DNA from 2 places in the Amycolatopsis sp. NPDC114504 genome. Region 2 is predicted to be linked to the other one. Evidence: riboswitches for the same ligand, from Rfam matches in the RefSeq annotation. Region 2 holds a riboswitch; the other holds the start of a gene.
The links. Region 2 has a riboswitch for thiamine pyrophosphate ahead of thiO (glycine oxidase ThiO). Riboswitches for the same ligand answer to the same signal wherever they lie in the genome.
Positions count from the first base shown of each region.

Region 1: another riboswitch for thiamine pyrophosphate. It lies ahead of ACZ7PG_RS26150 (thiamine ABC transporter substrate-binding protein); the one in region 2 lies ahead of thiO (glycine oxidase ThiO).

Region 1 covers NZ_JBVKDU010000003.1:996,362-1,003,669, forward strand. Annotated here, with positions in the region: gene ACZ7PG_RS26135 (ABC transporter permease) at 1-603, shown strand, start outside; gene ACZ7PG_RS26140 (ABC transporter ATP-binding protein) at 622-1,629, opposite strand; gene ACZ7PG_RS26145 (ABC transporter permease) at 1,629-3,254, opposite strand; gene ACZ7PG_RS26150 (thiamine ABC transporter substrate-binding protein) at 3,230-4,282, opposite strand; TPP riboswitch at 4,305-4,413, opposite strand; gene ACZ7PG_RS26155 (4a-hydroxytetrahydrobiopterin dehydratase) at 4,446-4,730, shown strand; gene ACZ7PG_RS26160 (hypothetical protein) at 4,806-4,934, shown strand; gene ACZ7PG_RS26165 (hypothetical protein) at 5,136-5,486, opposite strand; gene ychF (redox-regulated ATPase YchF) at 5,483-6,565, opposite strand; gene ACZ7PG_RS26175 (AlkA N-terminal domain-containing protein) at 6,668-7,308, shown strand, end outside.
Region 2 covers NZ_JBVKDU010000003.1:1,577,904-1,585,211, reverse strand. Annotated here, with positions in the region: gene ACZ7PG_RS29010 (GntR family transcriptional regulator) at 1-79, shown strand, start outside; gene ACZ7PG_RS29005 (MFS transporter) at 122-1,648, shown strand; gene ACZ7PG_RS29000 (threonine ammonia-lyase) at 1,645-2,595, opposite strand; gene ACZ7PG_RS28995 (hypothetical protein) at 2,742-3,473, shown strand; gene thiE (thiamine phosphate synthase) at 3,475-4,140, opposite strand; TPP riboswitch at 4,273-4,378, shown strand; gene thiO (glycine oxidase ThiO) at 4,373-5,449, shown strand; gene thiS (sulfur carrier protein ThiS) at 5,449-5,649, shown strand; gene thiG (thiazole synthase) at 5,651-6,409, shown strand; gene ACZ7PG_RS28970 (MarR family winged helix-turn-helix transcriptional regulator) at 6,508-6,942, shown strand; gene ACZ7PG_RS28965 (ion transporter) at 6,939-7,308, opposite strand, start outside.

The sequences.
Region 1 (7,308 bases), 580 kb from region 2:
TCACTGGCGCTGCTCCTGCCGCTGGCGTCGGCGATGGCGGGCGCGGACGCGATCGCCGGCGAGACGGCGCACGGCACCCTGCGCGGCTGGCTGATCGCGCCGGTCGGGCGGGGCCGGTTGCTCGCGGTGAAGGCGTTCGGCGTCGCGACGGTGTCGGTGGTCTCAGTGCTGGCGATGTGCTTCACCGGCGTGGTGACCGGGCTGATCATCAACGGCACGGACTCGCTGTTCACGCTCTCCGGCACGACGTTGACGCTGGGCGGCGCGCTGGCCCGGATCCTGCTGATGGCGGGCTGGGTGGTGCTCCAGCTGTGGGCGGTCGGCGCGGTGGCGCTGGCGATCTCCAGCTGGACCGAGCACCCGATGCTGGTGGTGGCGTCGGTGCTGGCGGCCGACATCGTGTTCACGATCCTCGGTTTCCTGACGTCGCTGGACTGGCTGCACCCGTTCCTGCTGACGAAGGACTGGTCGGTGGCCCCGGCGGAGGTCCTGCAGGACCCGATGGGCGCCCAGATGCTGGGCGAAGGCGCTTTGCGCGCGGCCTGCTACATCGTGATCGGCCTGTCGCTGGCCTACGCGCGACTGTCCACTCGCGACGGCTGAGTCTCCCGGACGGCGTCGTCAGCCCACCAGCGCGACGCCGTCCGGGTCGAACTCCAGCTTCACGGAGTCGCCCGCCCGCAGGTCCGACGCGGCGGGCGCGACGGCGTCCACTGTGGATTCCTCGAGCTTGACGACGAGCCGGACGTGCTCGCGGCGGTGCACCGCCGCGACGACCTCGCCCGCCACGCCGTCGGTAGCCACCCGCAGTGCGTGCGGCCGCAGCCCGAGCCGCACCGGGCCGTCGTCGACGTCCGGCAGCGCGACGTCACCCAGCTCCGTGTGCACGACCCCGCCGGCCACGACGCCGTCCACGAACGTCGTCACGCCGAGGAACCGGGCCACGTCGTCGTCCGCCGGGCTGCGCCACACGCGGCGGACCGCGCCCTCCTGGCGGACCTCGCCGGCGTCGAGCACCGCGACCCGGTCGGCCAGCGTGAACGCCTCCTCCTGGTCGTGCGTCACCAGCAACGCCGTGATCTTGCTGCGGCGCAACAGGTCCGCCAGGTCGATGGCCAGCTGCTCGCGCAAGCCGGCGTCCAAACCGGACAGTGGCTCGTCCAGCAGCAGCAGTCGCGGCTTCGGCGCCAGCGCCCGGGCCAGCGCCACCCGCTGAGCCTGGCCGCCCGACAACTCCGTCACCCGGCGCTTTTCGAAGCCGGAGAGGCCGACCAGCGCCAGCAGTTCGGCGACGCGCGGGGCCCACTGCGCGCGGGGTACGCCGTGCATCCGCAGGCCGAACGCGATGTTCGCGGCGACGTCGCGGTGGCCGAACAGCTGGCCGTCCTGGAACACCAGCCCGAACCCGCGCCGGTGCACCGGCACCGCGCCGAGATCGTCGCCGTCCCAGCTCACCGAGCCGCGGGCCGAGGGCTCCAGCCCGGTGATCGCGCGCAGCAGCGTCGACTTCCCCGAGCCGGACGGGCCGAGCAGCGCCAGCACCTCGCCGTCGGCGATGTCGAGCCGCGCGTCGCGCACCGCGGCGAACGATCCGTAGTGGACGGTCAGGTCCCGCACCGACAGCGCCATCAGAACTCTCCCACCCGGCCACGTCCCAGCCTGTCGATCAGCGCGACCGCCAGCACCGTCACGAGCATCAGCAGTGCGCACGCGGCGTACGCCATCTGGTTGTTCAGCTCCCCCGGCCGTCCCATCAGCGACGCGATCGCGACCGGCAGCGTCGGCGACGTCGGCCGGGCGAGGAAGCTCGTCGCGCCGAACTCGCCGAGGGCGACGACGAACCCGAACCCGGCCGCGGCGACGAGCGGCCGCAGCGTCAGCGGCAGGTCGATCTCCCGCCACACGCGCAGCGGGCTCGCGCCGAGCGTCGACGCGGCCTGCCGCAATCGGACATCGACCGAGCGCAGCACCGGCAGCACCATCCGCACGATCAGCGGGATGATCACCAGCGCCTGGGCCAGCGGGACCAGGTAAGGCGACGTCCGGAGGTCGCCGGGCAGCGCGTCGAGCGTCACGAGGTAGCCGAACCCGACGGTCACCGCGGACACCCCGAGCGGCAGCATCAGCACGGCGTCCATGGTCTCGCCCACGCCGCGAGCGGCCTTCGCGGGCGACCGGCGCAGCGCGACGAGCACCACGGACGCGAGCACGCCGACGACCATCGCGAGCAGCGTCGCGTCGATCGCCACCTTCAGCGAGTTCACCGCCGCGTCCCAGCCGGACACCTGCAGCGCGCCCTTCTCCCCGGTGCTGGTTAACGCTCGATAACCGGCGAGGCTCCAGCCGTCGGAAGTGGAGACCGACTCGACGAGCAGCGCGACGATCGGCGTCAGCAGCAGGGCCAGCACGGCGCCCGCGGCACCGACCACCGGCCACTCGCCGCCGCGCGGGCGCCGGGACGTGCCGACGCCGATCCTGGCGCCGTCCTTGCGCCGCCGGGCCAGCCCGCCGAGGACCAGGGTGGCGACCACGGCAGCGAACTGGATCAGCGACAGCGCCGCCGCGCCGGAGAGATCGAGGAGGTCGACGGTCCGCAGGTAGATCTCGGTTTCCAGGGTCCGGTACTTCGCGCCGCCGAGGATGAGGACCACGCCGAAGCTGGTGGCGCAGAACAGGAACACGACGGCCGCGGCGGACGCGATCGCCGGCGCCAGCGCGGGCAGCGTCACCGAGCGGAACGCCCGCCACGGTGACGCGCCCAGCGCGCGGGCGGCGTCGGTCGTGCGCGAATCCAGCCGCGCCCAGAGCCCGGCGACGGTCCGCGCGACGACGGCGACGTTGAAGAACGCGTTGGCCAGCACGATCGGCAGGACGCCGCCGTCCGGCCACAGCGCCCGGAACGCCAGGCCGACGACGACGGTCGGCAGCACGAACGGCACCAGCACCAGCGTCCGCGCGAGGCCGACGCCGGGCAGCTTCACCCGGGCCAGCAGGAACGCCACCGGCAGCCCGGCGAGCACCGCGACGACGGTCGACGCCGCCGCGCTGCCGACCGTGAACGCGGCGAGCTGCCAGGTCCGCGCGTCGCCGAGGACGACGTCGAGGCCGCCCGCGGCGAACCCGCGGCCGATGATCGCCAGCACCGGCCACGCGAAGAACACCACCAGGAAGCCGATCGGGACCAGACCCAGCAGCGCCAGGCCGATCCCACGGGCCGTCCTTGGCGGCGCTAAGACTGCACGAGCGTGCGCCATTCGCCGATCCACTTCTCGCGTCCGTCCTGGACCTGGTCCGCCGTCAGCGCCTGCGGCTTCTGCGGCAGCGGCGCGACCTGCGCCCAGCCCGCGGGCAGGTCGACGCCCTGGCGCGCGGGGTAGACGTACATGTTGGCCGCGACCGTCGCCTGGAACTGCTGGGAGAGCAGGAAGTCGACGACCTTGCGCGCGCTCTCGGCCTGCTTGCCGTTCGCCAGCACGCCCGCGTACTCGACCTGCCGGTAGCAGGTGTCGAGCAGCGCCTTGGTGCGCGGCTTGCCGTCGTCGCCGACCTCCGCCGCCGGCGAAGAGGCGTACGAGACGACGATCGGGCGCGGGCCCTTGCCGGACGAGCCGGAGAAGTCCTTGGTGTAGGCCTCTTCCCAGCCGCTGACGACCTTGAGCCCGTTGGCCTTCAGCTTCGTCCAGTAGTCCTTCCAGCCGGCCTCGCCGTACTTCGCGATGGTGCCGAGGAGGAACGCGAGCCCGGGCGACGCCGTCGCCGGGTCCTCGGCGACCAGCAGGTCCTTGTACTTCGGGTCGGCCAGGTCGTCGTACGACGCCGGCGCCGCGATGCCCTTGCTCGTGAAGTAGTTCGTGTCGACGTTGACGCAGACGTCGCCGACGTCGACCGCGGACAGCCGGTGCTCGGGGTCGACGGCGTAGCGCTGCGGCCCGCGGTCGGCCTCCGGGCTGGTGTACGGCTCGAAGACGCCTTCCTTGAGCGCGCGCGAAGCGAAGGTCGAGTCGACGCCGTACGCGACGTCGCCGATCGGGTTGGCCTTCGTCAGCACGAGCTTGTTGGTTAGCGAACCGGCGTCGCCCTGCTTGAGCACGGAGACCTTGATGCCCGACTGCTTCTGGAAGGCGTCGAGCACCTCCTGCGGCGCCAGGAAGGAGTCGTGCGTCACGAGGGTGACGGTGGGCGTCTGCTGCGTGGCACCGTCACCGTCCGACAGCGAGCACCCCGCGGCGACGGCGCTGACGACGGCGATGGCCGTCGCGGCGCGCACAGCCCTGCGTTTCATCTACCCCTCCTGCACTTCGCCGGACGAGGAGGGAAAGCCCTCCCTTCGCCGGCATGATCCGGTCAGGTGCGAACGGTCGCGGGTGACCCCGCCTCTCAGCCCGGCTCGACCGGACTCCCGTGGCAACCGTGCAGCGTAGTCCAGGACGTACGACCATGGAGACATGACGGAAATCTTGAGCGACTCCGAGGCCGACGAACGCTTGAGCGCGGACTGGACCAGGTCCGGGAAGGTCATCTCCCGCGAGGTGGAGCTGGCGAGCTTCCCGCAGGCGATCGAGGTGGTGGACCGCGTCGCGGTGCTGGCCGAGGCCGCCGACCACCACCCGGACATCGACATCCGCTGGCGCACGCTGACGTTCCGCCTCAGCACGCACTCGGCGGGCGGGTTGACGGCGAAGGACTTCTCACTGGCGTCGGAGATCGACGCGGTGCTTTCTTCTTTGTGATCCCGGTTACGCTGAGTGCACTTTTCCGCGGTTTCGACGTCTCTCGGTAAACGACTTTTGCTAGGAGAGACGGCTATGACGCAGGCGATCGTGGTAGGCACGGCGGCATTCGCGACGATGGTGGCAGCGGCCGGAGGTGTGCTCTGGTTCACCGTCCGGGGCCGTCGTCACCCGGATGCCGGTGAGTTCGATCACAGCCGCTAACAAACGGCAAGATCAGCGCGCTGAGCAGGGCGGAAGCATCGGATTTCGGCCCTAGGAAGCGCCATGAACAGCACCGCCACCGCCCCCCTCACCGCCGCCCAGCGCGCCTGGATCAACGCCCTCGCCCCCGCGGTGGTGCTGATCGCGATCGCGCTGATGGGCCTCCTCGGCTGAGTCAGCCTCGCGCCGTCGCCCTGATCTTCAGAGCGGCGGCGCATTCGTCTCCGGGCGCTCGATCCGATCCACGGACGGGAGCTCCCCCGGGACCTCGTCGCTCGTGGTCCAGTACTCGAGGCCGGACAGCCGCCCGTCGTCGGTGAACACGATGAGCCCGCCGTCGGGCGCGTCCGCCTCCACGACCACCCGTTCGGTGAGCCGGGCTGCCGGCAGCTTTTCGTCCACCGCGAGGTCGATCGTCGGGCACCCACAGCCACACCGGCCGGTGACCCACGCCGTTTCCGCCTGGGCCCGCAGTTCGGCCGCGCCCGGGACGTCGCCGGCGAGCAGGAAGGTCAGCACCTCCCGCTCGCGCGGCGTCAGCGGACGGCTCATACGTTGAAGCGGAACTCCACGACGTCACCGTCGGCCATCGTGTAGTCCTTGCCCTCCATGCGGACCTTGCCCGCCGCGCGGGCCGCCGCCATCGAGCCGTTGTCCATCAGGTCGTCGTACGAGACGATCTCCGCCTTGATGAACCCGCGCTCGAAGTCCGTGTGGATGACGCCCGCGGCCTGCGGCGCGGTCGCGCCCTTGGGGATCGTCCAGGCGCGCGACTCCTTGGGGCCCGCCGTCAGGTACGTCTGCAGGCCGAGCGTGTGGAAACCCGCGCGGGCCAGGGCGTACAGGCCCGGCTCCGGCTGGCCGACCGACTCGAGCAGCTCGCGCACCGACTCCTCGTCGTCCAGCTCCAGCAGCTCCGCCTCGACCTTCGCGTCGAGGAACACCGCGTCCGCCGGGGCGACCAGCTTGGCCAGCTCCTCGCGGCGGGCGTCGTCGGTCAGGATCGCCTCGTCGGCGTTGAAGACGTACAGGAACGGCTTCGTCGTGAGGAGGCTGTGCTCGCGAAGCAGCTCGAGATCGACGTCCTTCTGCGCGGAGAAGAGCGTGCGGCCGCTGTCGAGGATTTCCTTCGCCTTCTGCGCGGCCTCGAGCGCGGGCTTCGCTTCCTTCTTGGTCCGCGCTTCCTTCTCCAGGCGCCAGACGGCCTTCTCGAGGGTCTGCAGGTCGGCCAGGATCAGCTCGGTGTTGATCGTCTCGATGTCGCTCATCGGGTCGATCCGGCCGTCGACGTGGATCACGTCGGGGTCGTCGAACACGCGGATGACCTGGCAGATCGCGTTGGCCTCACGGATGTTCGCGAGGAACTTGTTGCCCAGCCCGGCACCCTCGGAGGCGCCCTTGACGATGCCCGCGATGTCCACAAAGGACACCACAGCCGGCACGATCTTCTCCGACTTGTACAGCTCCGCCAGCTTGTCCAGCCGCGGGTCCGGCAGCGGCACGACGCCGACGTTCGGCTCGATCGTCGCGAACGGGTAGTTCGCCGCGAGCACGTCGTTGCGGGTCAGCGCGTTGAACAGGGTGGACTTGCCGACGTTGGGCAGGCCGACGATACCGAGGGTCAGACTCACGATCCCGCAGTCTACGTGCCACGCCCGACCGGGGCCCAAGCGCCCAACGCCGCGTCGGATTTCCGCCAGCGACGGCGCTGACCTGCTGGCATGCTCGGATCCATGGTCACCGAAACGCTCGCACTCTGGCGGGACGCCGAGCGCTGCTACCGCGTGGTCACCGCCCGCGATCCGCGCTTCGACGGCCAGTTCATCATGGCGGTGCGCACCACCGGTATCTACTGCCGGCCGTCCTGCCCGGCGTCGACGCCGAAGGAGCGCAACGTCCGCTTCTTCCCGACGTCGGCCGCCGCGCAAGCCAACGGCTTCCGCGCCTGTCGCCGCTGTCTCCCCGACGCCGTGCCGGGTTCGCCGGACTGGAACGTGCGCGCCGACCTCGCGGCGCGGGCGATGCGCCTGATCTCCGACGGGACCGTGGAGCGCGAAGGCGTCCCGGGCCTCGCGCGGCGGCTCGGCTACTCGGAACGTCAGCTCGGCCGGGTGCTGACCGCCGAGCTGGGCGCGGGCCCGCTCGCGCTGGCCCGGGCGCACCGCGCGCACTCGGCCCGGCTGCTGATCGAGATGTCGGGGCTGCCGCTGACGGACGTCGCGTTCGCGGCCGGCTTCTCCAGCGTCCGGCAGTTCAACGAGACGATCCGCGAGGTGTTCGCGACGACGCCATCGCAGCTTCGCGCCTTCGCCGCGTCTCGACGTGGACGCCAGGGCGACGTCAGCGGGACGCGCCTCAGCCTGCGGTTGCCGTT
Region 2 (7,308 bases):
GGACGGCAAGCCGGTCGAGTACGCCCGCTCGGTCTACCGCGGCGACCGGTACAAGTTCGTCACGACGCTGATGCCCTGACCCGGTGTTGACGGCGATCACCGCGCAAGGTGGAGTTGCGGGGTGACTGCCACCGAAGACACCGGGATCCGATGGGGGACGCACGCCGCCCGCGGCGTGCTCGCCACCACGATCCTCGGCTCGGGCATGGCGATGCTCGACGGCACCATCGTCAACGTCGCCCTGCCCCGCATCGGCGCCGAGCTGAACGCCTCCGTCGCCGGGCTCCAATGGATCCTCGACGGCTACCTGCTGGCGCTCGCCGCGCTCATCCTGGTCGCCGGCTCGCTCGGCGACCGCTACGGCCGGCGCCGCGTGTACCTCATCGGCGTCGTCTGGTTCGGCGTCGCCTCCGGGCTGTGCGCCGCCGCCGTGTCCACCGAGATGCTGGTCGCGATGCGGATCCTGCAGGGCATCGGCGGCGCGCTGCTGACGCCGGGGTCGCTCGCGATCCTCCAGTCGTCCTTCGCGCACGACGCCCGCGCCCGCGCGATCGGCGCCTGGTCCGGGCTCGGCGGCATCGCCGCGGCCGCCGGACCACTGCTCGGCGGTTTCCTCGTCCAGGTCTGGTCGTGGCGGCTCGCGTTCCTCATCAACGTCCCGATCGCGGTCGTCGTCGTGCTGATGGCCCGGAAGTTCGTCCCCGAGTCCCGCGACCCGGAGGCGACCGGGCACCCGGACTTCGGCGCCGCGGCGCTCGGCGCGCTCGGCCTCGCCGGGATCACCGGCGCGCTGGTGGAGGCGCCGGGACGCGGCATCGGTGACCCGATCGTGCTGGTCGCGGGCCTGCTGGGGATCGCCGGGCTGACCGCGTTCGTCGTCGTCCAGCACCGCTCGCGCGAGCCGCTGGTGCCGCCGTCGCTGTTCCGCGACCGGACGTTCACCCTGGCCAACGTGCTGACCTTCGCCATGTACGCGGCGCTCGGCGGCGTGATGATGCTGCTGGTGATGCAGCTGCAGGTGTCGCTGCACTACTCGCCGACGGCGTCCGGCCTGGCCGGGCTGCCGCTCACGGTGGTCATGCTGCTGCTGTCGGGCCGGTCGGGCGCGCTGGCGCAGCGGATCGGGCCGCGCGCGCAGCTGGTGGTCGGCCCGATCGTCGTCGGCATCGGGATGCTGCTGATGCTGCGCATTGCGCCCGGCGCGTCCTACCTCGGCGCGGTGCTGCCGGCGGTCGTCGTGTTCGGGCTCGGCCTGGCGACGGTGGTGGCCCCGGTGACCGCGACGGTGCTCGCCGCGGCCCCGGACCGCTTCGCCGGCGTCGCGTCCGGGGTCAACAACGCCATCGCGCGGTCCGGCGGGCTCTTGGCGGTGGCGGTGCTGCCGGCGGCGGCCGGGCTGACCGGCGAGGCGTACGCCGACCCGGTGGCGCTCACCGCGGGGTGGCGGATGGCGCTGGTGATCTGCGCGGCGCTGGCGATCGCCGGCGGGCTGATCGCGCTGGGCATCCACAACGGCGTCCTCGCGCCCCCGACTCCTCCGCCCCCGGCCGCCGACGAGTCTCCGCACCTGGGCGAGTGCTACCACTGCGGTGTCGAGGGCCCGCCGACGCACGTCCGCGGCGGCGGGACCCCGGTCGCCGGTTCCTAGCCCGCGAGGATCTCCGCGAACATCGCCGGGTCGGCGTTGCCGCCCGAGACGACGGCGACCGTGCGTCCGGCCGGCAGCTCTTCGGCGTGGAACAGGTACGCCGCCGTCGCCACCGCGCCGCTGGGCTCGGCGACCAGCCGGGCCTTGCGGGCGAGCGTGCGCATGGTCTCGCGGATCTCGTCCTCGGAGACCGTGACCATGGCGTCGACGACCTCCTTCAGGTGTGCGAAGGTCAGCTCCGACGGCTGCGCGCGCAGGCCGTCGGCGATCGTCCGGGCGCGGTCCGCCTGCGGCCAGTCGACCTGACGGCCCAGGCGCAGCCCCTCGGTCGTGTCGCCGGCCAGCGCCGGCTCGACGCCGATGACCTTCGCGTGCGGGGCGCGGGCCCTGATGGCGGTGCCGACGCCGGACGCCAGCCCGCCGCCGCTGACCGGCACCAGCACGACCTCGACGTCGGGGAGGTCCTCGGCGATCTCGAGGCCCGTCGTGCCCTGTCCGGCGATGATCGCCGCGTCGTCGAAGGGCGGGACGAGGGTCAGCCCGCGTTCGGCGGCCAGTTCGTGCGCTTTGGCCTCGTGCTCGCCGATCGGCACCTCGATCACCTCGGCGCCGTACGCGCGGGTGGCCTCGACCTTGATCCGCGGCGCGATGTCCGGCACGACGATCACCGCGGGCACGCCGTACTGCTGCGCGGCGTAAGCGACGGCTTGCGCGTGGTTGCCGCTCGAGTAAGCGATGACGCCACGGGAGCGCTGCAGCTCGTCGAGGGAACCGATCGCGTTGAACGCGCCGCGCACCTTGAACGCGCCGACCGGTTGCAGGCTTTCGGGTTTGAGCCACAGGGTTCCGCGGGGGTCCCACGTCTGGAGCAGCAGGGGCGTGCGCACGGCGACACCCTGGACGCGCTTCGCCGCGGCCTCGATGTCTGAGATCGTCACCAGTTCCATGTGCCGAGTATGTCAAGAAAGTGTTCGATCCGGAGTGTCTATTGTGGACAGACGGAGTGGTCCTCCTCACGTCACGGCAACGCGGGGAGTTCCTCGCGCGCCTTAGACGTTGGACAGGGGAGAAGACTTACTACCGGATCGGGATCATGAGCAAGGAGAACGCAGCGGCTTCCGAAGCGAAGGAAGAGAAGTCAGGCCTGCGGATCGCGCAGGTGATGGCAGCGGCACTGGCGGCGGTGACGGCGGCACTGCTGGGATCGACGCTCGGCGTGGCGGGGACCGTCGTGGGCGCGGGCGTGGCGAGTGTGATCACGACGGTCGGCGGCGAGGTGTACCTGCGCTCGCTGCAGCGCACGCGCGCGGCGGCGGCGAGGGCCCGGCAGCTGGCGACGTCGGGGATCCGCCGGCGCGGCGGGACCGGTTCCGAGGTCGAGCTGGCCGAGCAGCCGACGGTGCGGCTTCCGCGGCCGGAGTCACCGCCCGAGGAAGAGCCTTCGCGGCTGCGGAAGCTGCGCTGGCCGTTGATCATCGGCACGAGCGTGGTGGCGTTCGCGGTGGCGATCCTGGCGATCGTCGGCGTCGAGGCGGCGACGGGCGGCAAGGTGGCGGCGGGCACGGGCTCGAGCATCGGCAAGATCTTCGGCGGCGGATCGGGCACCACGGACCCGACCCCGTCGACAACGCCGTCGACCTCGACGAACGACACCCAGGACTCGCCGACGAACACGCCGTCGACGACCACGGAGACGACCACCCCGCCGACGACGTCGTCGCAGTCCCCGACGACCACCCCGACGACCCCGAGCACAACGGCCCAGCAGCCGACGACCTCGGCCCCGCCGACCAGCCAGGGCGCGGCGACCACCCCGACCCCGTAGGTCAGGGGAGGCGGGCCCGCAGCTCTCGCGCGGCGGCTTCGGGGTCCTCGGCCTCGGTGATGGCCCGGACGACGACGATCCGCGACGCCCCGGCTTCCAGAACCTCCGGGAGCCGCGGGCCGTCGATCCCGCCGATCGCGAACCAAGGGCGCGAGGGAGCCGAAGCCGCGGTCGCGCGGACCAGGTCCAGCCCCGGCGCGGTACGCCCGGGCTTCGTCGGCGTGGGCCAGCACGGGCCCGTGCAGAAGTAGTCCACGCCCGACTCCACAGCGGCAGCCGAAGCCTGCGAAACGGAGTGCGTCGAGCGGCCGATGACCACCTCGTCGCCCAGGATGCGGCGGGCCAGCGGGACCGGGATGTCGTCCTGGCCCAGGTGGAGCACGTCCGCGCCGACCGCCAGTGCCACGTCCGCGCGGTCGTTCACCGACAGCAGCGCTCCGTGGCGCGCGCACGCCTCGGCCAGCACCTCCAGCGCCGCGATCTCGGCCGCGGCCTCGAGCGGAGAGCCGCCGGTCTTGTCGCGCAGCTGGATGATGTCGACGCCGCCGGCCAGCGCCGCGTCGGCGAACGCGGCCAGGTCGCCGCGGGCTGTGCGGGCGTCCGTGCACAGGTACAGGCGCGCGGCGTCGAGGCGGGCGCGGATCTTGTCACCGGAGAGGGCGGGCATAGCGGCGACCGTACCTCGGCGGTTGATAATCCGACCAAAGCAGGCCGGCCGTCGAGCGGCAAGTGTCGTTGCCGCGAAAGTCATCCGGCCGTGGCTGCGGTTGGATTATCAACCAACGGCACAGTAGGGTGAGGGAGTCCGCACGGGAGCCCGAGGGACGGGCTGAGAGGGAGCTGCCGCTCCGACCGTGGAACCTGATCCGGGTCATGCCGGCGCAGGGAGCGTGATTCCCATGACGAACACCCTGGCCGTCGTCGGTGGCGGCGTCATCGGCCTGTCCGCGGCCTGGCGCGCGGCGAGCACCGGCCACGAAGTCACCCTCTACGACCCCGAGCCCGTCCGCGGCGGCGCGTCCTGGCTGGCCGGCGGCATGCTCGCCCCGGTCACCGAGGCCTGGCCGGGCGAGGAGGACGTCCTCACGCTCGGCGAAGCCTCTTTACGGCGCTGGCCCGGCTTCGCGAGCGACCTCGCGCAGGAGGGCGTCGACCCCGGACTCGCCGAGCACGGGACGCTCGTCGTCGCGTTCGACAGCGCCGACGCCGGGCACCTCGACATCCTCGCCGCCCACCTGCACTCGCTCGGCCGCGCGGCCGAACGGCTCACCAGCCGGGAGACCAAGCGGCTCGAACCCGGGGTCGGGTCCGTCCGAAGTGGACTCCACGTGCTCGGCGACCTGGCCGTGGACAACCGGAAACTGCTCCACGCCCTGTACGCGGCCTGCGTCAACCACAAAGTCCGGTTCGTCCGCGAGCGCGTCGAACGGATCCCGGACGCCGACGCCGTCGTGCTCGCCGCGGGTGCCTGGACCGGGCGGCTGCACCCGCAGCTCGCCGACGCCGTCCGCCCGCTCAAGGGCGAGATCCTGCGCCTGAAACCGCGCCGCGGCTGCCTGCCGCCGCCGTCGCGCACCGTGCGGGCCGTCGTCGAGGGGCGCCCGATCTACCTCGTCCCGCGCGGCGACCAGGAGCTTGTGCTCGGCGCGACGCAGTACGAAGCGGGCTTCGACCGGGCCGTCACCGCGCGCGGCGTCCGCGAGCTGATCGAGGGCGCCGAGCGCGTCTTCCCCGCGATCACCGAGTACGAGCTCGTCGAGACCGCCGCGGGCCTGCGGGCCGGCAGTCGGGACGTGCTGCCGTACGTCGGTGTCCTGGACGACGGCGTCTTCGCCGCCACCGGGCACCACCGCAACGGCTTGCTGATGGCCCCCGTGACCGCGGACGCCGTCCTCGCCTGGCTCGAGGGTGAGAAGCCGCCCGAAGGCGTCGAAGCGGCTTCGCCCGCCCGCCTGCACCAAAAGGAGCACGTGTGATGGAGATCAAGCTCAACGGGACGTGGACGGAGTTCCCGGACGGCGCGACCGTCGCCGACGTCCTCGACGCGTCGGGCGGCCAGCGGCCCGGCATCGCCGTCGCGGTCGACGGCGTCGTCGTCCGCCGCGGCGACTGGGCGGCCACCGCCGTGCCCAAGGGCGCGGCACTCGACGTGCTCACCGCGGTCCAGGGAGGCTGAAATGGACGAAGAACCGCTGGTCATCGGCACGCACAAGCTGTCGTCGAGGCTGATCATCGGCACCGGCGGCGCGGCGAACCTCGCCGTGCTCGAACGCGCGCTGGTCGCGTCCGGCACCGAGCTGACCACCGTCGCCATGCGCCGCGCCGACGCCGAGGGCGGCTCCGGCGTCCTCGAACTGCTGAAGAGGCTCGGCATCGAGCTGCTGCCGAACACCGCGGGCTGCCGCACGGCCGCCGAAGCCGTGCTCACCGCGCAGCTGGCGCGCGAGGCGCTCGGTACCGATCTCATCAAGCTCGAGGTGCACGCCGACGACCGGACGCTGCTCCCGGACCCGATCGAAACCCTCGACGCCGCCGAACGGCTGGCCGCCGACGGGTTCACCGTGTTCGCCTACACGAACGACGATCCGGTGCTCGCGCTGCGCCTCGAAGAGGCCGGCTGCGCCGCGGTGATGCCGCTGGGCGCGCCGATCGGCACCGGCCTCGGCATCCGGAATCCGCACAACATCGAGCTGATCGTTTCGCGGGCGGGCGTCCCGGTGATCCTGGACGCCGGAATCGGCACGGCGTCCGACGCGACGCTGGCGATGGAGCTCGGCTGCGACGCCGTCCTGCTGTCCACCGCCGTCACCCGGGCGACGGACCCCGAACGGATGGCCGCGGCGATGCGCTCGGCCGTCGTCGCCGGTCACCTGGCCCGCAGCGCCGGGCGCGTGCCGCAGCGGTTCTGGGCGCAGGCATCGAGTCCACCCCGGTGAACACGGGTGCCTTAACGCCGAACGTGCACCGCGAACCCGTAAGGTTGTCGGCACTTTCCGGCGCACCCGCGGCGGGGCAAGGGCAGAAGGAGCCAGCCGTGACCAGCACCTCCGTCCAGGACGTCTCGGGCAGGTTGTACCTCGCCGTCGGCAGGCTGTCCCGGTCACTGCGGCAGGCCGGGGTACCCGGCCCGGGCCACGGCGCCATCTCGGCCCTCGCGACGCTGGTGATCTCCGGTCAGCTGCGTCTCGGCGACCTCGCCGCGAAGGAGGGCGTCGCCGCGGCGACCATGTCGCGGATCATCGCGTCGCTCGTCGAGGCGGGCTACGTCAGCCGCGAGTCCGACCCGGTCGACCGCCGCGCGTGGCTGGCGAAGGCGACCGAGGAGGGCGAGCGGCTCGTCTCCGGCGTCCGGTCGACGCGGGTGCAGGAGCTGAACCGACGTCTCGACCGCCTGACGCCCGAGCACCGCGAAGCCCTGACGACGGCGCTCCCGGCGCTCGAGGCGCTGATCGCGGACGAGGACCGCTAAGCCGCTTCCCGCCGCAGCTCGGCGAGCTCGGCCCGCAGGGCGCGCAGCTCGTCGAGGATCTCCTGGTTCGCGGCCGCCTGGGTTTCGGCCTGCTTCGCCTCTTCCTCGCGGATGTCCTGGCGCAGCTCGTCCTCCATGCCGCTGACGACCACGGCGATGAACAGGTTCAGCACCGCGAAGCTCGACACCAGGATGTAGACGACGAAGAAGATCCAGGCCATCGGCGCCTGGACCATGATCTCCTTCGCGATGTCCGGCCACGCCTCACCGGTCATCACCTGGAACAGCGTGAACAGCGACGTGCCGAGGTCACCGAAGTTCTCCGGCGAGATGACGCCGAACAGCTTGGTCGCCATAACGCCGGCG